DNA from 3 places in the Paenibacillus sp. EB106-05-06-XG162 genome. Region 2 is predicted to be linked to each of the others. Evidence: a T-box and tRNA genes for the amino acid it is inferred to sense, from the RefSeq annotation. Region 2 holds a T-box; the other regions hold tRNA genes.
The links. A T-box is a leader RNA that pairs with one kind of tRNA and senses whether it is charged. The one in region 2 lies ahead of leuS (leucine--tRNA ligase), so its partner is inferred to be a tRNA-Leu.
Positions count from the first base shown of each region.

Region 1: it encodes a tRNA-Leu, which carries the amino acid that the T-box ahead of leuS (leucine--tRNA ligase) is inferred to sense. The anticodon was not compared.
Region 3: it encodes a tRNA-Leu, which carries the amino acid that the T-box ahead of leuS (leucine--tRNA ligase) is inferred to sense. The anticodon was not compared.

Region 1 covers NZ_JBYTDT010000005.1:42,881-53,361, forward strand. The annotation lists gene AC3WU2_RS13210 (recombinase family protein) at 1-544, opposite strand, end outside; partial or broken gene AC3WU2_RS13215 (manganese catalase family protein) at 614-973, shown strand; tRNA gene AC3WU2_RS13220 (tRNA-Glu) at 1,065-1,139, shown strand; tRNA gene AC3WU2_RS13225 (tRNA-Gly) at 1,153-1,227, shown strand; tRNA gene AC3WU2_RS13230 (tRNA-Leu) at 1,239-1,318, shown strand; gene AC3WU2_RS13235 (NAD(P)-dependent oxidoreductase) at 1,431-2,051, opposite strand; gene AC3WU2_RS13240 (pyridoxamine 5'-phosphate oxidase family protein) at 2,284-2,820, shown strand; gene AC3WU2_RS13245 (YggS family pyridoxal phosphate-dependent enzyme) at 2,841-3,584, shown strand; gene pdxR (MocR-like pyridoxine biosynthesis transcription factor PdxR) at 3,607-5,037, opposite strand; partial or broken gene AC3WU2_RS13255 (serine hydroxymethyltransferase) at 5,201-5,320, shown strand; gene AC3WU2_RS13260 (class I mannose-6-phosphate isomerase) at 5,543-7,288, shown strand; gene AC3WU2_RS13265 (GntR family transcriptional regulator) at 7,327-8,082, shown strand; gene AC3WU2_RS13270 (YheC/YheD family endospore coat-associated protein) at 8,271-9,617, shown strand; gene AC3WU2_RS13275 (YheC/YheD family endospore coat-associated protein) at 9,635-10,481, shown strand, end outside.
Region 2 covers NZ_JBYTDT010000001.1:312,284-322,764, forward strand. The annotation lists gene yqeH (ribosome biogenesis GTPase YqeH) at 1-513, shown strand, start outside; gene aroE (shikimate dehydrogenase) at 569-1,432, shown strand; gene yhbY (ribosome assembly RNA-binding protein YhbY) at 1,472-1,762, shown strand; gene AC3WU2_RS01070 (nicotinate-nucleotide adenylyltransferase) at 1,793-2,386, shown strand; gene yqeK (bis(5'-nucleosyl)-tetraphosphatase (symmetrical) YqeK) at 2,370-2,942, shown strand; gene rsfS (ribosome silencing factor) at 2,946-3,290, shown strand; gene AC3WU2_RS01085 (CvfB family protein) at 3,287-4,198, shown strand; gene AC3WU2_RS01090 (class I SAM-dependent DNA methyltransferase) at 4,195-4,977, shown strand; T-box leader at 5,091-5,321, shown strand; gene leuS (leucine--tRNA ligase) at 5,396-7,837, shown strand; gene comER (late competence protein ComER) at 7,818-8,663, opposite strand; gene AC3WU2_RS01105 (ComEA family DNA-binding protein) at 8,775-9,296, shown strand; gene AC3WU2_RS01110 (deoxycytidylate deaminase) at 9,383-9,889, shown strand; gene AC3WU2_RS01115 (DNA internalization-related competence protein ComEC/Rec2) at 9,997-10,481, shown strand, end outside.
Region 3 covers NZ_JBYTDT010000011.1:139,732-150,212, forward strand. The annotation lists tRNA gene AC3WU2_RS21385 (tRNA-Asn) at 26-101, shown strand; tRNA gene AC3WU2_RS21390 (tRNA-Ser) at 111-202, shown strand; gene tlp (small acid-soluble spore protein Tlp) at 336-545, opposite strand; gene AC3WU2_RS21400 (DNA-3-methyladenine glycosylase family protein) at 655-1,584, shown strand; gene corA (magnesium/cobalt transporter CorA) at 1,581-2,510, opposite strand; tRNA gene AC3WU2_RS21410 (tRNA-Glu) at 2,659-2,733, shown strand; tRNA gene AC3WU2_RS21415 (tRNA-Lys) at 2,769-2,844, shown strand; tRNA gene AC3WU2_RS21420 (tRNA-Leu) at 2,866-2,947, shown strand; gene AC3WU2_RS21425 (methyl-accepting chemotaxis protein) at 3,038-3,964, shown strand; gene AC3WU2_RS21430 (alpha-L-fucosidase) at 4,162-5,562, shown strand; gene AC3WU2_RS21435 (sugar phosphate isomerase/epimerase family protein) at 5,749-6,579, shown strand; gene AC3WU2_RS21440 (hypothetical protein) at 6,708-6,899, shown strand; gene AC3WU2_RS21445 (helix-turn-helix transcriptional regulator) at 7,042-7,944, shown strand; gene AC3WU2_RS21450 (hypothetical protein) at 7,992-8,990, shown strand; gene AC3WU2_RS21455 (hypothetical protein) at 9,011-9,982, shown strand; gene AC3WU2_RS21460 (WD40/YVTN/BNR-like repeat-containing protein) at 10,119-10,481, shown strand, end outside.

The DNA.
Region 1 (10,481 bases), on a different contig from region 2:
CTGACAGGTAAAGAGTGAATATCCGTTGAATAATTGGTGCATGTTCGTTATGATGTAGCTTCTTGGTTTTGTGATCGTAGTTGTAACCTACAGGAGTTTTGCCACCTACCCAGTTTCCCTCTTTGGCTGATTGTCGCTTACCTCGTACTAGCCTTTTCTTGATGTTTAAATATTCCTGCTTTGCTACAACGGACATCATATCGGACATCATATCATCTTCTTGAGTGCTGTAGTCATATACTTTGGATGTTGTGACTACTTGTACGCCATAGTTGGTAAGGATTTCTTTAATCTGACCAAAACCACCTGTATTTCTGCTTAACCTGTCTTGGTCTGTAATGACAATAGCGTCATATTCGTATGTCTGCACCTTGGCAAGCATTTTATTTAGTTCGGGTCTATTAATGTCTTGAGAAGAACCCACCTCAGAGAACACTTCGAATGTCCAATCGTTCTTTACGCACATTTCAATAAGAATGCTAAGCTGTCTTTGTAACATTTCATCCGTTTCATCAGGTCTACTTTTGCGACTGTATACTGCCACTTTCTTAATCCTGCTCAAGCGAATCACCCTTTAGTAAATGAACTTATAATGTAATTTTATCATAGTTGCATTATGGTGTCGATCTATAAGCTGACCAAAGATGCGACGGTAGAGATGATGAAGGAAGCTGGGCTTTCAGAGATGTATGCGCAGCATGACCGTGGTGTATTCTACAGTAACTCGTCAGGCGTACCGTTCACAACGGCCTATATCCAGGCCAAAGGCGATCCATTGGCTGACTTATACGAAGACATCGCAGCGGAAGAGAAAGCACGTGCGACCTATCAATGGCTTATTGATCTAACGGATGATGTCGATCTGCAGGATAGCTTGAAATTCCTTCGGGAGCGCGAGATCATCCATTCGCTGCGTTTCCGGGAAGCGGTTGAGATTATTAAAGCAGATTGGAATACGAAACGGGTATTTTAAGATAAAACATTTGTAAAAAAATACCTCTAGTCAAGCCGTATAACTTATGATAAAGTAAATAACTGTCCGGTAAATACGGAATTGATATGAAGGCCCGTTGGTCAAGGGGTTAAGACACCTCCCTTTCACGGAGGTAACAGGGGTTCGAATCCCCTACGGGTCACCATTTTTAACAACATGCGGACGTGGCTCAGCGGTAGAGCATCGCCTTGCCAAGGCGAGGGTCGCGGGTTCGATTCCCGTCGTCCGCTCCATAACTTCATAAGCCGGTGTGGCGGAATTGGCAGACGCGCGCGACTCAAAATCGTGAGGGAAACCGTGGGGGTTCGAGTCCCTTCACCGGCATTGTAACGAAGAGTTCATCAGGATATCCTGATGAACTCTTTTCGTTTTTATTTTTAAGGCATTCGTTCATGTCTTGCGCCCTTCGGCAGACGCCATTCCTACGAAAAATATATTAGTAAGCAATACCCACACGTGATTTTATATAATCATTACTGTTTATTTGCTGATATGTAAATTCGGCTGTATCCGGCACAGAAATTTGAACGCCACCCTCTGGCAAAAAATCACGTTCAACGCGGTATTTCCCCACACGTTCTCCATCAGGTAAATACGTAGGACAGACAATTGTCCAATCGTATGTCGATCGTTTGAGGAGATCATACATTTTATGATGTTCTTGGGCTGCACGAGTGGAGTTGCGTTTAGACTCGCTCGACTGATAACGCAGTAAATGAGGTGAGGTACGGCTTTGCAGGATACCAGCAGTTCCTACAGTAATTATTCGTTTTATCCCCTCGTGTTCCATTGCTTCCATAATGAGCGGCATACTTTCTGATAATGTATTTGTACCATCTGTATTCAGTGCACTAATGACCACGTCAGTTCCTGAAATGGCGTTAAGGAGATCGTATTTATTTAATACGTCACCTTGAATAATAGTTAAATTTCCGTTCTTAACTTGAAGCTTCTCTGGCATGCGAACTAGCGCTTTAACATGGTGGTTGTTATGAAGAGCATGAGAGACGATATGGCCTCCCACTCGCCCCGTTGCTCCCAAAATTAAAATGTTCATAGAGTACCTCCCTAATGCTGTCAGGAAAATCGTGTTTTAAACCCCGCCAACAGCGCATTTTCCATTACAGTTACCCCATTTTACAGCGAAGTCGCGCATGAGGGAAGTACAAGATCACAAACTCATTCCTGAAAGTTATGGATTGCACAAACACCATATGTTTGGATATATAAACTCACTCCAATGATTGATATACTAGCGAAACACGTTAACAGTATAGGAGTGGTTAAGAATGAATGAGGTTCGTTACAAAATAAGAGAAGTATTGGACCAAGACAGAATAGAAGCTTTCCTCCGTAAAGCAAGAATTGGACATCTGGGTATGGTTGATGGTCAACTGCCTTACGTTGTTCCGCTCAATTTTGTGTGGACAAACGGAAAGCTTTATTTCCATGGAGCTACGGGTGGGAGACGCAATCAGGTCATGAGTACGAACCCAGAGGTATGTCTTACGGTTTGCGAAGAGTATGGAACCATTACCGATCCGGTGCCAGCCAAGACGGATACTGCGTATATGAGTGTCATGATTTTTGGCAAGGCAGAGCCCATCGTCGACCTGGACGAAGCTACACATATGTTGCAGGAAATGATTAATAAGTATGTACCCAGTTACTATAACCGTCCATTATCCAAGCAGCACGTAGACAAATACAGATCTGCTGTATTCGGTGGGCCAGTTCAAGTGTACCGCATTGATCCCTACCATATCACGGCAAAGGAAAATCCAATCGAAGAAGAAAAAATGTACAAACCTGAAAAATTAATTTAATGGAAAAAAGAGGGGAGAACATGGGGCATCTCGTCGAAGAAAATCTCGAAACCGTAAAGCAGCAGATGAAATTAGCCTGCGAAGCTTCAGGACGCAAGATAGAAGATGTGAAATTGTTGTTGGCGACAAAAACAGTACCGCTCGAGAAATTACAAATTGCCATTCAGGTGGGCGAGGTACTATTCGGTGAGAACAAAGCACAAGAGCTTCGGGACAAATTTCCGCTTATGCAGCAGCACAACCAAGTGGAATGGCATTTTATCGGCCATCTGCAAACGAATAAAGTGAAGGACGTTGTCAAATATGTTACGCTCATTCATTCGGTAGATCGTCTGAAATTGGGGCAGGCGTTGCATCATCAGCTCGTCAAAGAGAACAGGACCATGGATATTTTGGTGCAAATCAATACGTCCTACGAGGAAAGTAAATTCGGTGCTTCGCCAGAATCGGCACTGGCGTTGGTAGAACAATTGTCTCAATTCGAAACGTTGAACATCAAAGGCTTGATGACGATTGGGAAACTGGGTGCCACGAACGAAGAGACCCGGCAATGCTTCCGATTATTAAAACAAATTCAGTTGCAAATGATGGAGGCGAAATTTCCGCGTGTAGAAATGGATATACTTTCGATGGGCATGTCCGGGGATTTCAAGGTGGCCATCGAAGAAGGAGCTACCATCATAAGAGTTGGGACAAGCGTATTTGGTCAACGTTATTTGCCGGACGTGTATTACTGGAATGAACACGCCCAGCAGGATGATTAGGTGAGAGGCGGGGATGATTGTGTTATAAAAGCATCTCCGCAAGACGATAAATGCCTTCTTTAATTGCTGCCTCATCTACTTTCGCAAAGCCCAGTACCCATCCTTTTCGATTGCTTTCCAAACAATACATACTGAGTGGATAGACACGGATTCCTTGTTCAAGCGCTTGGATTGTCACAGCTTCTTCGTCAAACGAGTCTTCCGCTTCAAGAAGCATATGCAATCCCGTCTCTACACCGCTGAGTGTGAAGCGTTCACCTAGACCGGTCGAAAGGATGGCCTTCGTCATGGCTTCGTGTCTGCGGCGATATACATTTCGGATTCTTCTCATATGGCGCATGAAATGACCGTGTTCGATAAAATGAGCAAGCGTTAATTGTTCCATGATCGGAAGATGGCGATAAGTTAACTCGTGGACTTGAGCAAGCTGACGAATGGCCTCTGTTGGGCCAATGATGGCCGATATACGAATACCAGGAGCAACCATTTTGGAAAAACTCATCATATACAACGTATTCTGAGGTTGCTGGCTGAACAAAGTTGTGAGAGGGTCGCCGCGATATCGAAACTCGCTATCATAGTCGTCCTCAACAATCCAGAATTGACGTTGAGCGGCCATGTGCAGTAATTGCTGTCTGCGGGGTTCCGACATGATCACGCCAACTGCGCACTGGTGCGAAGGCGTAACAAAGGCTAGTTTGGAATTTGGATGAAGATGCTCTACTTGGAGTCCGTATTCATCGACAGGGACGGGAACAACATTCATCCGCCGATACTTCATTGCCATCCAGGCCGCGGGGAAACCGGGATCTTCAACAGACACCGTATCTCCTTCAGTTAAAAGGGCTTGGGCGATCAAATCTATACTATGCTGTGCGCCTGAAGTTAATATAATTTGATCGATATGCACGTGAATGCCTCGCTCAAGAGACAAATAACGCTGAATCTGTTCCCGCAGCGGTACGAAACCGTAGGCGTTACCGTAAGCCCAACTGGCCAGATCTGTTTCTGCAGAAGCTAGCAGAAACGATTGCCTCCAATTTTTTTGAAATTGTGCATCCAAATAAGGTTCGTGTGGACTAAAATCGATTTCCACGTTTCGGTATTCCTTGCCTCTAAACCAGCTATGCAGATGGCCGACTGCATCGTTTAATAAAGGTAACTCGGGGGTGACAGGGCCTTGGGGGTTATCATCCTTCGTAAAATTAGTCATGCAGGTCCAATCGCTCACCCTTGTGCCGCCGCGCCGAGACGTAACGGTGTAACCACGGCTGAATAATTCTTCATATACAATCTGTATGGTGGAGCGAGAGACACCAACCAATGGAGCGAGTTCGCGAGACGGCAGCAGCAATTCGCCCGGAGGCCATTTCCCGGTTGAAATATTATAAATTGCTTGGTCCAGCAATTGTTGCCATATTGGGCGATCGTCGTCACGGTTAACTTTTAACATTCGTTGCACCCCCATGTATGTTTTGAAATATGGATTGTTCAAATTATTGATTTATGAGTATTAGAGTCATTCCAATACTTGATACTAGCATGATGATAATAGCCTTGCAACGATAACAATAATTCAAAAAGTGAATTTATGGAGATAGAAAACTAAGATTCTCATGATTCATTTAGAACAGCAAGACAAAGCAGTCGCTAATGCGATAAGTCAAGAGCTTGGAAGACAGCGGGATACGATAGAACTGATTGCATCGGAGAATTTTGTCAGTCAGGCCGTCATGGGAAGTGTACGTGAGATTACGTCTCAGTTTCCTTTATATGAAGGACGGCATTAAACAATGAGGATGATATCTGCTCGTAAGAGCGCGGATATCATCTTTTTCGTTGTTGTATTGCTTATATGGTGCGCCTGTGTTAGGCTATGATCATATTAAGTTATAATGTTATAACATTATAACAAATATACAAACAAAACATATGATTCGGATATGGAGGAAGAACAGATGTCTAATTATGATAAGTTTCCAGAGGTTCGGGTTACGGGGAAAGATTCAAGCGCATGGAAAGGCTATGATTCGATTGTTGCTGAACTAAATACCACATTGAATAAGCTGGGTAAGCGAACAGTATTGGTCATTGATTGTTATCCCGGTGTTCGATATGAAGAGATTCTAGAGCAAATGATCAAGCCGCTGAACGCGGATCTTGTGATTCATTCTGATGACTTAGCCTATTCCGGTGATGAGATTACAGCAATGATCGAGCGTAATCTAACGGATGATCGCGTATTCGGTGTCATGTCATGCCACCAGCTGCATGAATTTTATGATCAAGCCAAAATAGCTGAAGCCAAAAACAAAATAAATGGTGTTAACCAAGGATTAATCGTAATCTATGGTGTGGGTGCTTCGCTCGTCTACCAGCCGGATCTCCTCGTATATTTGGACCTCGCGCGTTGGGAGATTCAACAGCGATACCGCTCCAAGGAGATGGGGAACTGGAAGGTTGATAATCATAACGAAGATATATTGCGCAAATATAAACGAGGTTATTTCGTTGAATGGCGTATTGCCGATCGACATAAAAAACGCTTATACCAACAAATCGATTATCTCGTAGACACGAATGTGTTGAATCAACCCAAAATGGTTACCGGGGAAGCCTTTTTGGCAGGTCTTGCAGAAGCTAGTCGTCGTCCGTTCCGCGTTGTGCCGTATTTTGATGCCGGCATATGGGGCGGTCAATGGATGAAAGAAGTCTGTGACCTTGATCGAGATAAGATCAATTTTGCTTGGAGTTTCGACGGGGTGCCGGAGGAGAACAGCTTGTATCTCACGTATGGCGACGTTCGAATTGAAGTGCCATCGATTAACTTGGTGTTCAGACATCCGGCCGAAATTCTAGGCGATAAGGTACATGCTCGCTTCGGAACAGAATTCCCAATTCGGTTCGATTTCCTCGATACGATGGGCGGCCAGAATCTAAGTCTTCAGGTGCATCCATTAACGGAGTACATTCAAGAGAACTTTGGCATGCACTACACGCAGGATGAGAGCTATTATATTCTGGATGCGAAAGATCAAGCGCTCGTGTATCTGGGCGTCAAAGAAGGCATCAATTCAGAAGAAATGATGGAAGATCTGCGAAAAGCTGAACGAGGAGAGTCCTCTTTCCCTGATGACAAGTACATTAACACATACGTCGCGAAGAAGCATGATCACTACCTGATTCCTGCGGGTACGATTCACTGCTCAGGGGAAAATACGATGGTCCTCGAGATCAGCGCAACCCCTTATATCTTTACGTTCAAGTTGTGGGATTGGGACCGACTCGGTTTGGATGGACGACCTCGCCCGGTTCATATCGATCATGGTGAGAAGGTTATTCAGTGGGAGCGGGATACGAAGTGGGTTGATACCAATTTGATCAATCGGTTCGAGAAGATTGCAGAAGGTGATGGATGGATCGAAGAGAGAACGGGACTGCATGATCGGCAATTTATCGAGACGAGAAGACATTGGTTCTCCAAGACGGTAATGCATGACACCCATGAGAGCGTGAATGTGCTAAACTTGGTGGAGGGGGAAGAAGCTATCGTCGAAAGTCCTTCCCAAGCATTCGAACCGTTCATTGTCCACTATGCAGAGACGTTTTTCATTCCATCATCGGTCAAAACGTACACGATTCGTCCGCATGGCCCGTCAGTTGGCAAGACGATCGCGACGCTAAAAGCATTTGTAAGAGTGTAACGGAATCGAGATATAGATAGGGTTTAGGGGGAATATCAATGGCCTTTGAGCTAGACCAGAGTAAGGAGGCATTGCCTCTATATATTCAGATCAAACAGGATCTCAAAGCGAAGATTCTGAATGGGACGTGGAACGAGGGAGATAAGATCCCAAATGAGCTTGATTTGTGCAAGCTATACGATGTAAGCAGAACGACGGTAAGGGACGCGCTGAACGAACTGGTATGGGAAGAGTATCTCATTCGGCGAAGAGCTAAAGGGACGTATGTACTTGGCGTTCCAGGGCAACGGCAGGATTCGGATGTCTATGAAACCCATTTTCGGAGTTTTACGCATCAGATGAAAGAGCTGGGCAAGGAAGCGGGGACCTTAAAGGCAGAAGTGATGCGTACTCCAGCGAGTGCATTTATCGCGGAGCAGCTTGGTGTCCAAGAGGGTGAGCTTATCTATGAAATCCAGCGCGTCAGAGGCGTAGGGGATACAGCCATCGTGTTTTTCAAGACGTACATCCACGTTCCGATTGAGCTCTCGCTGAAGCCAGAGGATTATTACGGATCGTTGTATCAGATGCTGCTTGGTCTTGGGATTAAGGTTAAGAAAGTGCAGGAGTACCTTGAAGCTGTGAATCCAAGTGAAAGCTTGCAGCAAATCCTAAATATCGAACCGAACCAACCGATTCTCAAACGCGTGCGCAGCACGTTCAATGAACAGAAGCATTTCTCGGAGTATACGGAATGTTACTACATTGGGGAGCGTTATCGCTATTATCTGGAGTTTGATCAAATATCAAAGTAGTAGCTTTTACGATAAGGGGCTGTTCCGTAGGTCATGAAGTATGACCAAAGGAACAGCCCTTTTTTAATTTTTTGACGAAGGAATCAGCGGTTCAGCAGTAGGATTACTTTTTTCCAGCGGATGAGTGACCTTTCAGGGTCAAATCCCATAGACTGTTGATACATTCGTAGAAGTGTGGGAGGCTGTCGATGAGTTCTGCAAATTGTTCGATACAGATCGCTCCCGGGCATGGTATTCGTATTTCTTCTCTACTACTCAAGACGCTCGGGATTGGGAAACCTCGCCAAATCAGTCTCAAGTTTGGTAGTAAATTAATAACTTCTGATTTGGTTCTGACTCACAGACAAGGTCATTCCCTGCGTCTATCCTCAGCGCTGTCTAATGAACTGAAGCTTCCCCATGCGGGGAAATGTCTCGTCACCAAACGAGGTGACAACGAGATTCAAATTGGTCCACTCATTGGGATCCTGGCAGGACGTACGAAGCACGGAGGGATTTCCTTCGGAGGAATGTCAGGTTTTTTCAGGCAGCAGATCAGCGCAGGCGAGGGTAAATCTTATAGTTTTGCCTTTAGTCCAAAGGATGTGAACTGGGAAGAGGAGACCGTTACGGGTTATTTTCCTCAAAAAACAGGAGGGTGGATTCGCAGGAAGCTTCCGCTGCCGGATGTCGTATATAACCGAATGCAGAGTCGACAGGCCGAGCGGGTGACATCGATGGGCAGCTTCAAAGAGCGTTTCCTGCGCCGATCCATTCCGTTATTTAACTGGGGCTTTTTTGATAAGTCGGATGTCTATAAGCTGCTTGTTGACGATCCGCTCGCGAAGCATATTCCAGAATCGCATTTGAGCCCGTCGGCGATTACGATGAAGGAAATGTTGAACAAGTACGGTACTGTCTACCTGAAGCCGTCGGGAGGGAGTCTCGGGGTCGGCATCTATAAGCTGATACGGCATCGAGAACATCGTTATACGGTTCGTTATCGGTCTCATGGTCAGAATAGAGTCGTGCACTATACAAGTGCGGATCGCATGTTGAACATGCTGATGAAGCATCAGCGAAGCCGATTCCATCAGTATATTGCTCAGCAAGGGATTGATCTCATTCAGGTAGATTCGTGTCCGGTTGATTTTCGATTCCATATGACTAAGGACGGAGAGAATCAATGGGTCGTCGCTGCGATTGGCGCCAAAAAAGCGGGGAAAGGCAGCATTACGACACATGTAGCTAGCGGCGGCAAGCTGCTTTCGACAGAGCAAGTATTTCGACAGGCATTCGGAGGAGATGCTCCACAGATGCTGCGAAAAGCAAGGTCAACCGCGGTTGATCTAGCGCGAGCTATTGAGCGTAATTATCCATATTTACTAGGGGAAATTGGCTTTGATCTAGGGATCGATCAGTCCGGTAAGGTCTGGATGTTCGAAGCGAATGCGAAGCCAGGCCGCTCCATCTTCAAACATCCTACCGCGAAATCCGGGGAGCGTGCCTCGCTCGACAATTTGATTGACTATTGCAAATACCTTAGCAAGTTTTGACCTGGGAGGGTAGGGTGATGACAACAGTTCAGGCTCAGGCGCGCAGACGTCCTGTCATAGCTATCTTAACAGCCAAGGATCAACATCGAAGTATGCGCGGAAGATTCAGCAATTTCGGCGATATCATTCGGGTCGGCAAAAAGCTCGGAGCAACGGTGTATGTCACGACCGCAGAGGATATCCGGTCATCGCAGAAAAAAATTGTGGGTCTCTATTACAGTAAGCAATCTGGCATGTGGATGACGAAGTCCTTTCCTGCACCCCATGTGATCTATAACCGGATTCCCTTCCGTAAATATGAGGCGAAGCCGGAAATACAGCAGACCATTCACAATTTATTGCATGATCGCAAAGTGAGGTTATTCAACCCGTTTTTCTTCAATAAATGGACCCTCTATGAATGGTTGTCTCGCGCCAAATCTACGAAGACATCGCTGCCGAAGACAGAGAAGCTCACGTCCTCCTCCATCCTGGAGACCTATTTGGAGCAGCACGCAGCTATCTATTTGAAGCCAATTCATGGGAAAGCCGGCAAAGGCATCATGCAGGGGCAAAGACTGAAGAATGAAGGCGGTCCGAAATACAGGCTTATTTATACCAAGGGGAAGAAGCGGCACGTTCATAATTTCTGGACGATTCTCGAGATGTGGCTGCATCTGAGGCAGAAAATGGGGGCCAAAGAATATATCGTGCAGCAAGCGATTGATTTAACGAAATCGCATGGTGATCCATTCGACCTTCGGATTCTCGTACAGAAGAATCAGACGAATACGTGGCAGTTGACAGGGATTGGCGCACGTGTTGCAGGTAAGCGAAGCATTACGACCCATGTGCCAAGGGGAGGATCAATTCAGAGCGTAAACA
Region 2 (10,481 bases):
ACGTTGGATCTTGTGAAAATTCCACTTGATGACGGGAAATTCATCATCGATACGCCAGGTATTGTGTATCCATCACGCCTCACAGAGCTTGTGCATCGTAAAGATTTGGGTGCAATTATGCCAGATCGACCGCTCAAGCCGACGGTATTCCAGCTTAATGAAGGCCAGTCTTTGTTCTTCGGTGCCATGGCGCGATTTGATTTCGTACAAGGGGAACGTCAGTCCTTTACCTGTTTTGTGTCGAATGGATTGAAGATCCATCGCACCAAGCTCGAACGGGCAGATGAATTGTATGCAGAACATCGCGGTGTAATGCTTACTCCGCCGAATCAGGAACATATCGACGACCTGCCAGCTTGGTCGAAGCATCAGATTCGTGTAGCGAAAGGCAGCAAGACAGATTTGTTCATCTCCGGTCTAGGCTGGATTAAAGTGAATTCGGATGCTGGTGCGCTGGTGAATATTCATGCACCGAAGGGTGTCAAAGTGCTATCGCGGGATGCAATGATATAAAATCATGGGAATTTGCGGCGTGATTTGCCGCTTGGATAGAGGAGAGACGGAATTGATGGGGGATCATCTCGTAAATCGAATAAGTAGTGAAACCATGCTGCTCGGGGTTATTGGCGATCCCATTCGTCAATCCAAATCCCCGTTAATGCATAACAGTGCCCTTCAAGCCTTAGGATTGGATGGCGTATACACAGCGATGCATGTATTGCCGGACAAGCTCGAGGATGCCATCCGCGGTGTGCGTGCGCTAGGTTATCGCGGCATTAATGTAACCATTCCACACAAGTTGGATGTTATGCCATTATTGGATGAAGTCGATGAAGGCGCGCGGGTAATTGGCGCCGTGAATACAATTGTCAATGACAATGGGAAGCTGATCGGCTATAATACGGACGGGATTGGTTATGTTAGATCGCTTCGCGAAGAAGCGGAATCCGATTTGCTCGGCAAGCGAATTTTAGTCATTGGCGCTGGCGGTGCGGCTCGTGGTATCGTCTATGCGTTAACACAAGAATCACCCGAGGTCATCTGGATCGCGAATCGAACGTTCGAACGTGCCGTTGAATTAGCGGCGGATTTGCAGCCGTACGGGAATGTTCAGGCAATGGAACTAGAACGGATATTAGATATACGCTCCAATGTCGATATTGTGATTAATACAACGTCGGTAGGCATGTTCCCTCATGTGGATGCGTCTCCGCTTTCTTTAGAAGGATTTCGCACCGATTTGATCGTTAGCGATTTGATCTATAATCCGCTTGAGACGGCGATTTTGCGCGAGGCTCGGTTACGCGGTAGTCGTACCCATTGCGGCCTCGGTATGTTCGTCTATCAAGGCGCTTATGCATTTGAATATTGGACAGGTCAGGCTGCGCCTGTCGAAGTGATGCGGCAAGCTGTACTGCAATCCCTGAAGTAAGAAGTAGCTCAAAGTAAAAATTGGAGGTTTATCACACGCATGTTAACAGGAAAACAAAAACGCTATTTACGCTCGCTCGCCCATCATTTGAACCCGATTTTTCAAGTCGGTAAAGGTGGGGTTAATGATCAATTGATCCGCCATATCGACGAAGCGATTGAGACGCGTGAGTTGATTAAAATATCGATCTTGAACAATAACATGGATGATCGTGATGAAGTCGCTCGTGATCTTGCTGAAGGCTCGAACTCGGAGCTTGTGCAAGTGATTGGGAAGACGATCGTCTTGTATAAGGAATCCCGCGAACATAAGCAAATCGAGCTCCCTTAAGGCTCTAGAATAGAGGCGACAAGTCACATGGTGAAGGTCGGTTTATTTGGAGGGACTTTCGATCCCATTCATTTCGGACATCTCCTCTTGGCAGAGCATACGTGTGAGGCCTTGCAGTTCGACGCCGTATGGTTCATGCCAGCCGCAGATCCTCCGCATAAGTCTCGTCAGCCACTCGCGACGGGGCTGCAGAGGCTCGAGATGATCCGACTTGCGATCGAAGGGAATTCATTATTTCAAGTCACGGATATCGAAATGGAACGCGGCGGCGTATCCTACACCATCGATACGATTGAAGAATTGCAGCGTAGATTCCCTGATCATGCCTTCTCGTTCTTGATGGGGGCAGACATGGTGAATTATTTGCCGAAGTGGCATCGGATTGACGAACTCGCAGCCCGTATTGACTTCGTTGGTGTACAGCGACCTGGGACGTTGCTACAATTGGATAATCTCCCTGCTCATATTCGGGATCAAGTGACCATGCTAGAGGTGCCGCTCTTCGAGCTATCTTCAACGACGATTCGCGAGCGGGTCAGCCAAGGCATGTCGGTCCGGTATCGTGTACCGGATCGTGTTCATGAATTCATTCAAAGGAATGATCTATATGAATCGAAGCCGTGAGGCCATTATTGAAGCAGTACGTGGACAAATGCCGGAGAAGCGCTGGGCGCACACGTTAGGTGTCATGCAGACTTCCATCGAGCTTGCAGTGCGATTCGGAGGTGATCCGACTCGGGCAGAGCTCGCGGCGATTTTACATGATGTGGCGAAATATTGGTCAACAGACCGAATGGAACGTATCATTCGTGAAGAGCAGCTGCCTGCCATCCTACTTGAACATGACAAGCAGTTGTGGCATGCGCCGGTAGGCGCTTTTGTGGCAGAGCAAGAGTTCGGCATTACGGATGTAGAAGTGCTTGATGCGATCAGATATCATACATCCGGTCGTGTTCAAATGACATTAATGGATAAAATCGTCTGCCTCGCAGACTATATCGAACCTGGAAGAGATTTTCCAGGTGTGAATAATATTCGTCAGTTAGCCAACCATAGCTTAGAAGAAGGCTTAATTGCAGGGTTCGACTCGACGATAGAACTATTGCTATCCAGAAGTAAACGGATTTTCCCGCTCACGATTGATGCGAGAAATGATTTAATTCAACAATTGGGAGGTTGACGCATGCCCGTTCAATCCAAAGAAATATTAAACCTTGCCGTTGCTGCGGCAGAAGATAAAAAAGCAATGAATATCGTTGCACTCGATTTACAAGGCATTTCCTTAATTGCTGACTATTTCGTTATTTGCCATGGTAATTCTGATACCCAAGTGAATGCCATCATGACAGAAATTCGCAAGCGCGTCCAAGAAAAGGGCGGCCTCATTCGAGGTATTGAAGGTACAGATTCTGCACGTTGGGTGCTGATGGACCTTGGCGATGTGATCGTGCATATTTTCCACCGAGACGAGCGTGAATATTATAATATCGAACGTCTCTGGTCGGATGCGAAAGTTGTGAATCTATGAGTCTCATTGCAGGAACGACAGTCCATTTACCAATCGACCGTGAGGTTTCACCTTACGGCTTTTTTCTAACGAACGGCGAACAGGACGTTCTCCTTCACTACTCTGAGATTATTGGTAAAATAGAGCCGGGCATGATGATCGAAGTATTCATTTTCTACGATACGGAAGATCGATTAGCTGCGACCATGAAGAAGCCTTATCTGACGCTCGGCGATATGGCGATGCTGGAAGTCGCTGATGTTCATCCAAGGCTCGGATGTTTCCTCGAGATGGGACTCGGTCGTCAGCTTCTGCTGCCGATTCGTGAGCTTCCCGAGCTCAAAGAGCTGCATCCGAAAGTTGGCGATAAAGTATTCGTCATCATGGAGCACGACAAGCAAGGCCGCTTGAGAGCCAAGCTGGCAGGTGAGCGAGAACTCGCACCGCTCGCATTCCATGCGCCAAGTTCATGGCTTAATCAATGGGTGGAAGGTACCGTCTACAAGACGCTTCAAATGGGAACCTTCGTCCTTGTGGATGGCGGTGTTCTTGGTTTCGGCGTCATCGGCATGATTCACAGTTCGGAGCGTCTGCAGATGCTTCGACTTGGTGAACGCGTGCAAGCGAGAGTCAGCTTCGTCCGTGAAGATGGTCGCGTGAATCTTTCGATGGCGGCTCGCAAAGAGGTCGGACGTGATCTAGATGCGGATCGTCTCCTTACGTTTTTGAAGGAACGGCCGAATGGCGCAATGCCTTATTCCGATCAGACGCCACCGGACATTATCAAGCAACGCTTTGGTATTAGCAAGGCTGCATTTAAGCGGGCGCTTGGCAAGCTGATGCGGGAAGGACTTATCACACAGAAAGACAATTGGACACAGTTGAAGCCAGTAGATGGCGCTGAACCGTCCGAGTCGGAATCCAAATGACGACGTCTTATGCACAATTCGCCTATGTCTATGATGAACTCATGGCGGACATGCCTTATCCGGAATGGCTGGCGTTCGCACGTGAAGCGTGGGCTCGGTTCGGAAAACCGAAGACGATTGTTGACCTAGGATGTGGAACCGGTAGTCTGATGATTCCGCTGGCTAGTGAAGGGTATCATGTCACAGGTATTGATCTCTCCTCGGATATGCTCGCGGTTGCCCAGCTGAAGCTTGAGAGTTCTACGGTAGGCAGCCGCTTGCTTCGTGAAGGGAAAGTGCGTCTCATTGAGCAAGATATGCGAGATTTAGAGCTGCCTGCTCCAGTAGATTCGGTCATATCTTTCTGTGATTGTCTGAATTATCTGCTTGAAGAAGAAGATATTGTTGAGACATTGCGCCGTGCCTATGGTGCGCTTAAGCCAGGCGGTACATTCTTATTTGACGTGCATCATCCGCGGCAGTTCGAGCAATATGAAGCAGAGCAGCCATTTATCTATAATGAAGACAATGTTGCTTACTTATGGACTTGTGATCTGGATGCCGAGCGGTGTGAAATCGAACATCATCTGACGATTTTTGCACGCCAGGCAGGTGCTCCAGCCACGCAGGATCTCTTCCAACGCTTTGAAGAGGTACATATTGAGCGGGCGTATGATCCGACGTGGATGACGGAACAGCTCAAGGGCGTAGGATTTACGGAAGTTCATATATTCGGGGACTTTACGTGGGAAGCTCCGACGAATGAGACAGGGCGTTTGTTCTATATCGCGGTGAAATAGCGGAGCAGCCTTGACATGAGTGATGTCCTTTTTTTATAATGCTAAGAAGGTATATGATTTCGCCTCGATAGAGGTTTTCTCATAATGAGCAGTATTAAGTAAGTAGGATATGGAAGAAGACTATGATGAGGATTATACGTTTTGATCGAAATCTGTCAGAGAGTCGGCGGGTGGTGCAAGCCGATGGTTCGTCAAAAACTACTCGCCTCTGAGTCATACGATCAACTCCGATCGGATCAAATCGTATCGTCTAGCCCGCGTTAAGGGCATTGAGGGAGCACTTGGCAAAGCATGCCGAGGGCTAACTAGGGTGGTACCACGGGAGATAGCCTCTCGTCCCTAGCGACATTTTTTCGCTATGGATGAGAGGTTTTTTTTATGCAAATTGCGCTAGATAATGTAGGAGGATGAATGATTCATGACACAAGAAATTCAGCAATCACAAGGGTATAACCCGTTCCTGATCGAACCGAAATGGCAGAAGCATTGGGATGAGTTCAAGACATTCAAAACAAATGATGATTCCAGCAAGAAGAAATTCTACGCACTGGATATGTTCCCGTATCCGTCGGGTGCAGGTCTGCACGTAGGACATCCGGAAGGCTACACGGCAACGGATATCGTATCGCGTTATAAGCGGATGCAAGGGTACAACGTACTTCATCCGATGGGATGGGATGCGTTCGGCTTGCCAGCGGAACAGCATGCCTTGAATACGGGTGAGCATCCACGCGATATTACCGTGAAGAATATTAATAACTTCCGCCGTCAGATTAAATCATTAGGGTTCTCGTATGATTGGGATCGTGAGATCAGTACGACAGATCCTGAATATTACAAGTGGACGCAATGGATTTTCATCCAATTGTATAAGATGGGCCTAGCTTACGTGGCTGAAGTACCGGTGAACTGGTGTGAAGAGCTCGGAACTGTGCTTTCGAACGAAGAGGTTATCGATGGCAAAAGTGAGCGCGGCGGATTTCCAGTTATTCGCAAACCGATGCGTCAATGGATGCTTAAGATCACAGCTTATGCGGATCGTCTGTTAGATGACCTGGAAGAGCTGGACTGGGCAGAGAGCATTAAAGATATGCAGCGCAACTGGATTGGAAAATCGAAGGGTGCAGAAGTGAATTTTGCGATCGATGGTCATGAGGGTCAATTGACTGTCTTCACGACGCGTCCAGATACATTGTTCGGCGCTACATATTGCGTGCTTGCTCCTGAACATGAACTGGTTGCTGCGATCACGACAGCGGAACAAACGGATGCCGTGAAGGCTTATCAAGATAAAGCGGCGCATAAGAGCGATTTGGAGCGTACGGATCTTGCGAAAGAGAAGACAGGCGTATTTACAGGTGCATATGCCATCAACCCAGTTAATGGTGTGAAAGTGCCAATCTGGATCGCGGATTATGTACTTGCGGGCTATGGCTCCGGTGCGATTATGGCGGTGCCAGCACATGATGAGCGTGACTGGGAGTTCGCGAAGACGTTCGACTTGCCGATTATTGAAGTCGTTCAAGGCGGAAATGTTCAAGAGGAAGCTTATGCTGGAGAAGGCGTACACGTAAACTCTGGATTCTTAGACGGATTGAACAAAGAAGAAGCTATGGCGAAAATGATCGAGTGGCTTGAAGAGTGTGGTAAAGGACAAGGCAAAACCACCTACCGTCTACGCGACTGGTTATTCAGCCGTCAACGTTATTGGGGCGAGCCAATTCCGGTGATCCATCTTGAAGATGGCAGTATGAAGACGATCCCTGAGGATCAATTGCCGCTTCTTCTGCCGGATGTTGAGAATATCAAACCTTCGGGTACAGGAGAATCTCCACTTGCGAACGTGACAGAGTGGGTGAACACGATTGATCCTGAGACAGGAATGAAGGCACGTCGCGAGACGAACACGATGCCACAATGGGCGGGCAGCTGCTGGTATTACCTTCGTTTCATCGATCCGAAGAATAATGACGAGTTGTGTTCCAAAGACAAACAGCAAGCTTGGTTGCCAGTAGACTTGTACATCGGTGGTGCAGAGCATGCGGTTCTCCACTTGCTGTACGCACGTTTCTGGCACAAGGTTCTCTATGATCTGGGTATCGTAGATACGAAGGAGCCGTTCCATAAGCTGGTGAACCAAGGGATGATCCTTGGAACGAACAATGAGAAAATGAGTAAATCCCGTGGTAATGTCATCAACCCGGATGAAATCGTGAACGAGTTCGGGGCAGATACGTTGCGGATGTATGAAATGTTCATGGGACCGCTTGAAGCAACGAAACCATGGAATACGAGCGGTGTAGAAGGTTCTTATCGCTTCTTGGCTCGCGTATGGCGTTTGATGATTACCGAAGATGGTCAGCTGAATCCGAAGATCGTTGATGGCGAAGGCAGCGAAGCCTTCAAACGCACATGGCATCGCACCGTGAAGAAGGTAACCGAGGATTTCGAAGGGTTACGCTTCAACACAGCGATTAGCCAATTGATGATTTTCATTAATGATGCTTACAAAGCGGAAGAGCTTCCGCGCCAAGCGATGGAGAACTTCATCCAAATGTTGTCCCCACTTGCACCGCATGTGGCGGAAGAACTGTGGGAGCGCTTTGGACATTCCGGAGGCATCTCCTACGTAGCATGGCCAACGTATGATGAAGCATTGACCGTCGATGCAGAAGTCGAGATTGTCGTTCAAGTGAATGGTAAAATCGTAGAGCGCATCATGATTGGCAAAGATCTAGATGAAGCAGGCATGCAAGCAAAAGCGATGGAACAGTTCAGCGTTCAAGCTGCGATGGCTGGAAAGTCCGTTCGTAAAGTCATTGCTGTCAAAGGCAAGCTCGTTAATATTGTTGTCGGTTAACCTCTGGCAGGTGGAAGAGATCATCTAATTTGTCGAGATCTTCATTATACTTGTCATGTGTGGTACGGATTAATTGATGGAACACGCCTTGAAGCTCTTGGTCCATGAGACGAATGGCTTCGGCCGTGATCCCGCCGGGAACGGAGACGCGCATCTGAATTTCTTCAGGGGTGAGTCCTCCCTCGGTGAGCAGCTTGCCTGTACCGAGTACCATCTCGCTAGCGAGGCACGTCGCTTGATCCCGATCAATGCCCGTCGTTTCAACCGCCGCATCAATCCATTTATTTAGGAAAAAAGCAATGAAGGCCGGTCCGCAGCTGGAAAAATCCGAAGTTATCCGTGTGTTTTGTTCTTCAATCAACACGGGACGACTAATGGATTGCAGTAAATCCTCCAGAAGCAGCCGGTCTTCTCCTTTTATCCGACTACCGTACATACATAAGGTAGCTCCGCCGAGTACAGAATTGGTAATACTCGGAATGACTTTGGCGATTTTACATCGTAAATGATCTTCGAGATGTCGAATTTGTACCGGACTCGTAATGGAAACGATAATTTGATGATCGGTCACCACCGATTCAATCTCCTCTGTGATTCTCTTAAATTGCGACGGTTTAACGCATAGAAATATGATGTCACTTCCAATCACCGTCTCGGTATTGGAAGAAGCAATCTGCAACCCCGGATATTGAGAAGCCAATTGATGAACCTTCTGCATGGTTCGATTACTGGCGATAATTTGCCCCGGTTCAAGTGCACCGGATTCAATGAACGATTCGATCAGCGTCCTGCCCATACTCCCCGTTCCGATGAATCCTACTTTCATTTCGATTCCTCCTTTATGACTATCCCTAAGCACAACATTTTTCACAATATATGCAATACGGTTTGGCCAACATGCGATATATATTGAATATTTAATGAAGAAGGTGACCGAATGGAACCGTACGGACAACCCGTATCAGGCCGAAAAAGTTGGTTTTTGTTTAGTAGTCTATGCATTGGTATAGGTATATTGGTATTTGCTTGGATACGTTCGACATCGATTACGGGGATTCCAGGATGGACCAAGCTGAACGAGCCGATGTCACAGGCGTTAGCTGTCGAACCTGAGAAGCCAATTGTCAAATCCACAGTTGTGTCAGAACAAGTTGCAAACGAGAAACAGAAGCCGGAAGAGACGGCTCTAGCGCTTCCTGTGACGAACACGGTTACGACAGAGGCCGGACCCAGTACGGAAGCAGGTGCCTCCCAAGAGAATCTTTCGGGATTCATTCATATCAATACGGCAACGATGGAACAGTTGATGGAACTCCCTGGCATTGGGGAGAGTAAGGCGAAGGCGATTATTGCGTATCGCGAACAGCATGGGAAATTCAGCTCGATTGAAGGGCTGCGAAATGTGAAAGGGATTGGTCCGAAAATTTACGCCAAAATGTCGTCGAAGCTAGCTTTATAGCCTTACTGTCATCGAATGGAATTATGCATTGGCATGAAAAAATGCTACAATGTTCCCATAGAATACCCGCTGGAGATGAGACGAACATGCGTAAAGATTGGGACACTTATTTTATGGATATTGCTTACATGGTTTCGACGCGCTCCCGCTGTCCAAGACGCCATGTCGGCGCAGTGCTGGTACAAGGGAAGAAGCTGCTCGGAACAGCTTACAATGGTGCCCCGATGGGCGTGCCTGATTGTGAAGAAGCGGGATGTATGATTGCTGAAGAATATGAACTGAAGGTCGTCGATGGCCGTGAAGAGATGATCAAGAAGCAGCGCTGCGTACGGACCATACATGCGGAGCAGAACCTGCTATTGTTTACGGATCGTATCGATCGGGAAGGCTCAGTTGTTTATGTAACAGATCAGCCTTGCTGGACCTGTGCGAATATGCTCGCGAACAGTGGTGTTGTAGAAATCGTGTACCACCGCCCATATCCGAAGGATAGCGAGAAGGTCATTACGATGATGAAGACCAAAGGAATTGTATTCCGACATTTGGAAGGCTATCAGCCTCCACAGGATACGATCATGCAAGTATCCAATTAATCGAAATATGTAATGCAAAAATGAGGAGGAACCTCTATTCATCAGCCTGAGCGAATCAGGTGGATGGTTAGAGGTTTTTTTGTCGTTTGCAGAAAGGATGAATGGAAATGATCCAACGGCGGCCACTTGTCTGGCTTGCAAGCTGTTTTGTGCTTGGTACAGGACTCTCTAGTATGTGGCAAGGGACTCTCTTAATTATGATCGGTTGCGGGTTGCTGTTCATTGGCATCCCGCTTCTTCTGTTGATGCGGGCAGCATCCATCAAGCTTGCGGTGCTGTGCGCTGCAGCGGTTGTATTCGGCATGCTGAATTACGTCTATACTGATCTGCGAAATACGAGCCAAATTACCGAGATTGCAGAACGGTTAGGGGCTGAAACAGTCCTTGAGGGTGTGCAAGTGACAGGTGTAATTGATTCCAAAGTTGAAGTCGACGGGGATCGGGTAAGCTTTGTTCTTCGAATAAGACAAATGACGTTGGAAGGGAGGGCGGAGCAGCGAGTACTTGATGAGAAAGTAATGGTGCAAGTTCAACTCACGGAGCAGGCGCAGCAAAATGCAGCAGGCTCCTGGCAGCGCGGGGATGCGCTGCG
Region 3 (10,481 bases), on a different contig from region 2:
ATTAAATCATGTCACTTTTGAATATTCCCTGATAGCTCAGTTGGTAGAGCACTCGACTGTTAATCGAGTTGTCACAGGTTCGAGTCCTGTTCGGGGAGCCATTCTTATCTGGAGAGATACCCAAGTGGCTATAAGGGGACCCTCTGCTAAGGGGTTAGACTGCGTAAGCGGTGCGAGGGTTCGAATCCCTCTCTCTCCGCCATACATAACAATTAGAAAGAGCCTGTGAAGGCTCTTTTTTTCATTAGAATTGATAAAGTTTCGCTTCCCCGCAAAGTACCTGAATCACCTCGAAGCCAATCCATCACTTTGTGGGGGTATTTTTCATACGCTCATTATTGTTCGTCTTGCAGCTCATCAGCCAGTCCACGGATCGCGGCTTTACGCTTCTCATTTTTATGCTCTAACTGACGGTTCTCCTTGCTGGAAATCTCGTCGGCATGCTCGTCGAGATATTGATTCGTCTCTTCCATGTTCTGTTTGGTGTTCTGAATTGCGTTTTGAATTTTCTCTGCGTTATCAGAACGGTCATCTGGTTTAGCCATGTGGTGTGCCTCCTCGTTGTTTATTGAATCCATCCTATAAGATACCTTGGACGGAGGATTCTCATGCATTGGATTATTATTCTGTAAATTTGAAAGGCGGTTCGTATGAATGGATAGATTGATGTACGAAATGGAACCCCGTGCGCCTTATGATTTTGGCAAAATGATACGTCGTGTGCAAGGTGTGAATCACGAAATGTTCCGCTTCCAGGGTGATCGACTATTGCGAACGATCCGGTTCGATGATCAGGTTCTTGTGCTTGCGGTCGATTCGATTGGAAGTATCGAGAACCCGAAGCTGCAAATTGCGTTGTATGGGGAGGGGCTTAGACATATCAACGATGTGGAGGGGTTCAAGCAATACATTCGTGTTATGTTATCGGCGGATTTGGATATCCAATCTTTCTACGATCAGATGGCAGCGGATGTGCTATATCAACCTTTAGTGGAACGCTTCTACGGCTTACGATTCATTCTTGAAGCAGACTTGTTCGAATGCATGACGAAGACGATTATTGGACAGCAGTTGAATTTGGCGTTCGCATCGACGCTTAATCGGCGACTGATGGAGCTGACAGCGAAACCCGTCATGTGGGAGGGGCTAGAGCTGCCTGTGTTTCCTTCGGCACAAGATGTGGCGCGTCTTGATTACGGTCAGCTTCGCGAATTGCAGTATAGCCAGCGTAAAGCAGAGTACGTTATTGATTTTGCACGATTGGTGGCAGAGGGACAGATTGATTTGAATGGACTCTTCACGAAGACAAATGATGAGATTGTTACGGAGCTTAGTCGTCTGCGCGGGATTGGACGTTGGACCGTTGAATGCTTCCTGATGTTCGGAATGGGGCGGACGGATCTGCTGCCTGCAGCCGACATCGGTCTTCGCAATGGGGTGAAGAAGCTCTACGGGATGGAGGACAAACCGACCGAAGCGGAAGTGCGTCGGATCGGAGCCGCTTGGGCTCCGTGGTCCAGTTATGTCACGTTCTATCTGTGGGAGACGCTCAATGATAAGTTGAAGGAACGGGCCGGCAGTTAGAGCCATTTCTTTCTTTTGAAATAAATATAGAGGCTTCCGGCAATGATCGCCATGATGATGAGAATAATCGGGTAGCTGAGCTTGAACTTCAATTCGGGCATATATTCGAAATTCATGCCGTATAAGCTGGACATGAACATGAGAGGCAGGAAAATGGCGCTGAAAATCGTCAACGTCTTCATGATCTCATTCATCCGGTCAGATTTCATACTCATCTGCATTTCCACCAGGCTGTTAAGCGATTCACGGTAGATATCAATCGAATCAATTGCCCGGGAGATATGGTCGTATATGTCCATATAGTAGGCGTTCGATTCTTCCTTCGTATAAGGGAACTGACGGTGGCTGATCGTGCTGATCAAGGTCTTCTGATCAGCGAGCACTTGGCGGATATGATGGAGCGCGCGCTTTTGTTTGAAGACCTGCTGCGATATACGGACATAGGGGTCCTTGTACACGGCTTCTTCGTAACTCTCCAACTTATTTTCAATGACAGAGATGCTATCTACGAATTGGTCTACGCATCGATCGAGAATGAAGTACAGAATCCGACCGGTATGGTCGATTCGTCCTTCAATTTGTTGAAGCTTCTCGTATAGCTCGTGCAGCAAGGGCAGTGGTGTCTGACAAATGGTAATAATGTAATTCGCACCGATGACAATATCGAGTTCAATCAGCTTGAGTGGGTTCACTAGCGTATAGAATGTGATGAGTACATTATCGCGATATTGATCGATCTTGGGACGTTGGTTCTGTTTGATACAGTCTTCAATCAATAGCGGGTGGCAATTGAACATATTTTGGAGCACATGGTGAATCTCTTCACTCGAAGGTTGAATCATATTAATCCATACGATTTCGTGGTCCTCCGGCATGCGGAGGGGGGCTTTTGAGACTTGGTGTGTTGCTTGATTGTAAATTAGCATGATGCTTGTACACCTCCTGGAATTGGAATAATTATACCATATCGACTGTTCATGAAAAAAAGTTAAAAAAAACACTTGCCATGTCCAAGAATATCTGATAATATAAATTCTGTTGTCACGGAAGATCGTGAACGAAATTAATACGCAAGGCCCGTTGGTCAAGGGGTTAAGACACCTCCCTTTCACGGAGGTAACAGGGGTTCGAATCCCCTACGGGTCACCATTTCTTATACTGAGCTCATCATGTTCAGTCAGTAAGAGCCATTAGCTCAGTTGGTAGAGCACCTGACTTTTAATCAGGGTGTCGAAGGTTCGAGTCCTTCATGGCTCACCAGTTTTATATCCCTCGTAACATGCGGTCGTGGTGGAACGGCAGACACACCATCTTGAGGGGGTGGCGCCCATAGGGTGTGCGGGTTCAAATCCCGCCGACCGCATTACATGAAGCAACCTGGAATTCCTAGAGGATTCCAGGTTTTTTCGTATCAATAGAACGGTTTGATTCGGCACGGAAAGGAAGATGAAGCTTGAGTATAGAGACACGTGTGGTCCATAAAAGTACGCAGGTATTAGATGTCGAAGCGGTGTTGTCAGCATTAGAGCAATCCTTGGCTATGATCGAGTTTAATGTGCAGGGGGAGGTTCTATGGGCGAATCAACATTTTGCTCAGGCGATGGGATATCAGGTTTCGGAGTTACAGGGCATTCATCATCGTCAATTTTGTACACCAAGCTTCGCAAAGAGCGCAGAGTACAATATGCTGTGGGATAATTTACGGCGAGGTAAGAAATTTCAAGAGAAGATCATTCGCGTGGCGAAAGACGGGAGGATTCTTTGTCTCGAAGCTACGTATATGCCGATACATAATGAGAATGCAGAGGTCGTGGCGGTTCTTAAAGTTGCTACAGATATTACAGAACGAGAAGCTGCTGCAGCCAGGGTAACGAGTGAGCTGCATCAAATGGCGGAAGAATTATTGGAACGGACGGAAGAAGGAATTCATCGTAGTAGACAAGTGGTATCGGCCATTTCACGGGTCGTTCGTGAGAATGAGAGCAATTTGGATTTTCTTCGAGACTTGGAGCAGCGGACAGAAGCTGTTGGGGGTATTGTTCGAATGATACATGATTTTGCCTCCCGTACGAACCTTCTTGCTCTGAATGCAGCCATCGAAGCTGCGCATGCCGGTGAACATGGACGTGGCTTCAATGTTGTAGCGACAGAAGTACGGAAGCTTGCGCACCAGGTTCAAGAAGCCGCGAAAGAGATACAGGACACGGTTGAAGGCATTTCCAAGCAAGTCGAGCTGATTGACGTCAGTACGAAAAGCTCCCAAGCGGCCATTCAAGATAGCCGGGAACAAATTCAGTACGCTGTGGATGTCTTTGCAGGGATTGGTGAAGCGACAGGTAAGCTTGAAGTGCAGGCAAAGGCGCTCAGCCAATTGGTATAGTTCTGTTGAAAATAGTTTGGTAGTAGAAAACAGTGAAAGCAGCGATGAGGATCGCTGCTTTTTCTTGTTATATAGGCAAGTGAAAAAGGTTAAACCGGGTTATTCTTGTTTGTTGTTGGTTAACACGTGGGGATCTACAATGGGGGCATGCACAACATTTCAATTCAACTTAAAGCGAAGTTATGGGAGGGTATCAAATGGATGCATTAGAATCAGATCAAAACGTTGTGAACGAATCGGAGGTTGAAGAAGGAGTTCATAACTATAGTGCTGAATCGGAATGGGTGAAGCCGACTGACCCGGTTCTGCTGGAGCGATTGGAATGGTTCAAAGATCAGAAAATTGGCCTGATGATGCACTGGGGTCCTTATTCACAACTCGGATTAGTCGAATCGTGGGCTTTAAGTGATGCAGATGGCGATTGGTCCCGTGGCGGCGTGGACTGGACTGAAGATATGGAGAACTTCAAAAGAGAATATGTTGATTTGAATAAGACCTTCAATCCGATTCGCGTGCAACCGGAGTTATGGGCCGATCTTGCGGCGGAGGGCGGATTCAAATATTTGACCTTCACGACCAAGCATCATGACGGCTTCTGCATGTGGGATACACGGACAACAGATTATCGGATTACCGGATCAGAGACGCCTTTTCATGCGCATCGATATGCGGACTTATGTAAGCACATCTTTGATGCATTCCGCAGCAGAGGTCTCGCGATATCGGCTTATTTCTCCAAAGCCGACTGGAACACACCATATTATTGGGCGCCTGGGATGGAACGCGGGCAGCATATGTGGCGGGGGCCATCCTATGATCCGACCGAGTATCCGTGGCTATGGGAGAAATTCGTGAAGTTCACGCACGACCAAATTGAAGAATTGCTGACGCGTTACGGCCGCATTGATATGTTGTGGCTCGATGCGGGATGGGTTCGCGGTGGAGAGCGGAAGCAGGACATTCGGCTGGATGAAATTGTGGATCGAATGCGCGAGCATCAGCCTTGGTTGTTAGCTGTGGATCGTACCGTTGGAGGGCCGTATGAGAATGTAGTTACGCCAGAGCAGACGATTCCGAAGCGGGCGATGCATATCCCTTGGGAGAGCTGTATTACGTTGGGCACGTCATTTTCATTCAAATATGAGGATACCTACAAATCCGGTCGTGAGATCGTACATCTTCTGCTCGAAATTGTGTCTAAGGGTGGGAATCTAGCATTAAACGTCGGTCCGCAGCCGGATGGCAGACTGCCTGAGGGCGCAATTCGGGGAATGAAGGAATTGGGCGCATGGCTGGCGCAATACGGTGAAGCTGTATATGGCACACGGATTGCGGAGCCTTATTTCCGAGATGGATATGCGTTCACACGGAAGGGCGGCGAGATCTTCTGCTTCAAGCTATACAAGACAGCAGATGCTGCAATGGAACAAGAAATACACATTCCATATGACGAAGCGGTCTTGGACGTACAATGGTTCGATAATAGTGAGGTGTTAGATTACACACATACAGATACAGGGTTAAAAGTTGTGCTGCCAGAACAAGCCGTACAGGGCTCCTGTCCGATTGCCCATGTGATTCGAATCGTGACTGAATAGACGTATTGAACGATTAGATCAAGCCGATGCGCCTTGGGAAGAGGGTGAAATCGGCCTTTTCTTATTAAATATAGAGAATGGGATAGGGGATGTTGAATGAATTTTGATAAATGGAAATATATACTAAAAACTATATACTCCAAATCGATATTTCATTTCATTGCGGTATAAGGAGGGAATGTAATCATGCAAACAGTACAACCTGCATCGTGGCGACTAGGCACGTATTGGTCGGACCGAGAGTCCCATTCGCTGACAGCGCTGAAAGAAACGGGATTCGATTGCATTGAACTGAATTTGGATAATTATCAATCGTTATCGGAGACGCTGAAGCAAGAAAATTATGATCGTTACAATCAAGCGGTATTGGCGGCGAAGGAAGTAGGCCTTGAAATTTGGTCGGTCCATTTGCCGTTCGGCGATCTATGGGACATCTCACTCACCGATGAGGTTGCCCGCGCGGCGATCGTCGAAGCGAATGTGCAAGTTATGGATTGGGCACAGGGCTGGGGAGCGAACTGCGTCGTCATTCATCCCAGCTTCGAGCCGATCAGTGATGAAGAGCATGCAGGCCGTCTAGAGGCTGCGAGTGACTCCATTCGCATCTTGAGTGGGAAGGCGGCAGAACGGAGGTTATGTCTTGCAGTGGAGGATCTTCCGCGCTCCTGCTTAGGGAAGCATGCAGAGGAGATTCTGGCTTTGATCGCAGATGCGTCAGAAGCCGTCGTATGCTGCGACACGAATCATCTACTAGGCGAAACTCCAGAATATTTTATTCGAACAGTCGGATCTCGTATTCAGACGCTGCATGTATCAGACTATGATGGCATCGATGAGAAGCACTGGATTCCAGGTCGAGGTATTGTCAATTGGGCGGAAGTGCTGCAAGCACTCGTGGATATCGGGTATGAAGGCCCCTTTATGTTCGAAGCTGAATACCAAGATCCGAAGGATGTCGTTGCTAGCTTCCATGCGATTGTAGCGGCCTATGAAGCACTCGTGAAATCATTTCGATGACAGAACATCCCCTTAAGCCCATTTCGAGGGGCTTTTTTTCATGTTCTCCAATTCGTGGTGTGCTACGACATCATATGTCGTAGGAGTTATTTTATAATGGAAAAAAATAGAAAAGGGGCCTAATAGCCATGTCAAAACCAAAAAGAGGACGCTCCTTGTGGAGACTCCCATCCCGCAGTCGAGGTACTTGTCCGGTCTGCAGCAGCACAAGAATTAAATTGCTCTATCCACGTACGAAGTCGGATGGTACAGCCGTGACCGTCTGTAAGAAGTGCTCCAAAGCAGAACAGAGCAGAGTGGATTCCGCCGTGTTAATTTAATGCGTGCAGATAAGTGAGGCCCGTCCCGAAGGGGACGGGCTTTTCGATTGATTCGGGCTTGCCAAGCAAGATATCCGAGTGATGTAATAGAGTTATCTTTGTTTTTGACAACAAAAGGAAGGAAGGGGAAATCTTGAGCCATATGCATCGCATTCACTGGTTCGATCAACGGATTCGTGAGGGGAAGTATCCGAACAGCGGTCATATCGCTGAACAATTCGAGATCTCTCGGCGACAGGCCCAGCGTGATATTGAATATATGGCAGCGTCCCTGCGAGCTCCACTACTCTATATCGCACGGCATCGAGGTTACAGCTATGAGGATAAGACGTATGTGCTGCCGCACCTCTATATGACGGAAGAAGAGCAGAAGGTGCTGAAATATCTGGCTTACCGCTATCGGCAATATGATTATGATAATGGGGAGACGGTGCAGCGCATCGCCCATGTGCTCGATCGGTTTACGGATAACGAAGCCTACGACATGAATAACCGATTGCCGCAGTTTGAGTTGAATCCCCGAATAATTCAGCATTTTGAAAAGTTGTCACAGGCGATCAAAGATGCTGTGAAGGTGGATGTGACTTATTTAGACGATGCAGGCAGTTCGCAACATGCTCGTATGTACCCGCTGAAATTTATCTCTCGCTTTAACGCGGATTATGTTGTTGTCTATTGTGAAACGGCGCGTTCACAGCGCACGATTCGGCTCGATCAATTGCTGCAAATCCAGGTGCTGAAGGAGCGATTCGAACTTAGCTCGACTTTGGATATGGATGGCGTTGGAGGACATCAAGCTCTGCGTCGCAAACCCTTTGTCGCCCGCGTCATTCTTACTCGCCCACATCTAGGTGATTCTTGGCACGGTTACCGCATTGTCGCCCAAGATGAGGCAGCGATGGATGTGGAGTTCCATGATATTGACGCATTCCTGCAGCATTTATTGACATCACCATGGGAGTCGCTGCGATCTCCGAAATGGCTGCGACAGAAACTGTTAGCCCGATGTCAAGATACAGTCGATCGATTAAGACGTGATGAGTGAATCGTGTGCGATGATTTCATGAATAAACGGAAAGGAGATTAACCGGTGTGTCTAACGTCTTTTTACATAATATCTGTCTACAACGTGAATCGAAATCCTATATCGATAGTCTATATGCGATCTTAACTGCGGCGGGGCTGTTTCAAGGTCCCAAATATATGCTCTCTGGACTAACCGGAATGGCTTTCAAAATGTCAGTCCATGAGCATCTTCTTCCTCTCTCGGTATCTGCCTATGGGCAGTGGGGTAATGAGCATAAACCGGCGGTTACAAATCTTGGTCTCTTGTCGGAGACCGATGCAGGACGAACGAGGCATCCTACTTTTCGATGGTATCAAGAGCAAGCTGTGATCGCCGTCAAACAAAGTCTAGATCGTGGGGTAGGCGCCATCTATTGGATTCCCGAGTTCGGGGTGATTCAGGGGTATGATGATGCGGATCAGGTGTTTTTTGTCCAGGATGGATGGAACGCGGAGAGTCAGGTCGTATTGTATGATAATTTTGGGCTGAACTTCACACCGTTCTGGTACTATGAAACTTTCGGGGATCGGGTAGCGATTGCGCTTCAGGATATGGTTCTTGAATCACTGCGGCTTGCGATCCAGGATTGGCATACGCCTTATAAAACATTGCCGAACACCGACATCGCTTCAGGTAAGCTTGCCTACACCTTTCTTCGGGAGGGGCTGCATGGCGGAGCGTATGATGCAGGCGGTGCGGTCTATATTTTGGATGCTTATGCGGTCTCAAGAACGGAAATTCGAGATTATCTGAGAGATGTCCAAGGGATGTGGCCCGAGCTGCTGGGAGCGCAGAATTGTTACGAGGAGATTGTGAAGATGCTTCCGAACATGATGTGTTGTATGCAGGAGAATCAAGGCGTACGTCAGATTGATTCGGATCGAATCGCGGTGCTCGTCGCTGAATTTGGGGTGGCGGAGGTGCTAGAAGATCAGGCGATTCGCCTTTTCCAAGTGATTAGTGATCGGTATCCTGATCTGAAGAGGACCACGCTTCCCAGATGGGGAGCCCATTCGCCACGTTGAACAGAGAGGGAGGGATGGTGTTGCAGAAGGTATTATTGGAAAATTTGACGTTGCCGCAGCGTGCGAACAGCTATATCGATGCCTTGCATGCGATCCTAACGCATCAAGGGTGGATCACCTGTTCGAAATCGATGCTCGCCGGGATGACTGCAACGGCTTTTCGATTTACCGTAGATTGTAGACTCACAGCTGAATCCACATCGGCCTATAACTGGATAGCGGAGAACTTTCTAGCTGCGGACTTCATCGGGGTTACCGCCTCGTCAGCTGCCGGATTCCATTTCGAACCGACGTTTCCGTTATATCAGAAGCAGGCGCTGAGCGATATTCGGAAATCTCTAGACCGCGGGATCGGCTGCACCATCTGGCAGGATCGGTTCGTGGTCGTAGCGGGGTATGATGAAGACCAGCAAATGCTCTACATCTCGGACGGGCAGGTCAAAGGTTATCGAGTGCTCCCTTATGCGCAGTTCGGCAAGGGTGATAGTCCTTATTGGTACTATCAAATTCTTGAAGGTCATGTCGTATTGGATGAGATTGCAGTTTATCAAGAATCATTGGTCCAAGCGATTTTCAAATGGGAGACGCATGAACTGATGCTGCCTGAAGCCGAGTATGCCTGCGGTGAAGCGGCCTATGATGCGATGATCGAAGCATTTCGAACGGGGAACTATGATCTGACAGGGGTTAGGGAAGTGCTCTCCTATTACGCGGCTTCGAAAGAAGATATTGCCGTCTATGTCGCCGCCTTGGAACGTTATTGGCCGGAGCTGTGTGACGCATCTGAGCAATATCGCGTCGTAGCACAGCAGTGGGGAGAAGCGGTGCGGTTGCTCGTTGCCGTGGACCGAAGCGATGACCTTGCCCCCATCAACACGTTCATCGATCTCTTCCGAGATGCCCAGACGGCAGAGCGGAATGCTGTTCAAACGCTCAAGCGCTTGATGCGAGAGACGATTCACAATCGGTTCGATGATATCGGTTTGCGCTAAGGGGAGGACTTCGGTCTTCCCTTTTTTTCTAGTTATCCATAAAGACGGCGAATGAATGAAATGTATTGAATTGAAAAGGGGTTATGTCGATAAAAGAAGAATAAGGAAATAAATAGAAAAATGTAGGAGTGGACTTATGTGTAAAAAATTTATAGTAATAAGCATGGTAATGTTATTTGCAATTTCGCAGTCTGTTTTCGCTTCTTCATCTAAAAATGGTGATGTGGGTAATCTTCACGACATTACACGTGCTGACAATGGCGTCTTTATTGCAGTGGGCGAATCAGGTACTATCGTAAAGAGCGTGGATGGTGAGGAATGGGAGAAAGTTAATATTAACCAAAAAGAAAATATTAATGCTGTCGTAAGTAACAAGAGTGCATTTTATGCAGTAGGGGATAAGGGAAATATTCTTCGTTCCGTAGGTGGAGACAAATGGGAGAATGTTAAATTCAAGGTTAATTTGACCTTGAAGGATATGGTGAATAAACGTTATATC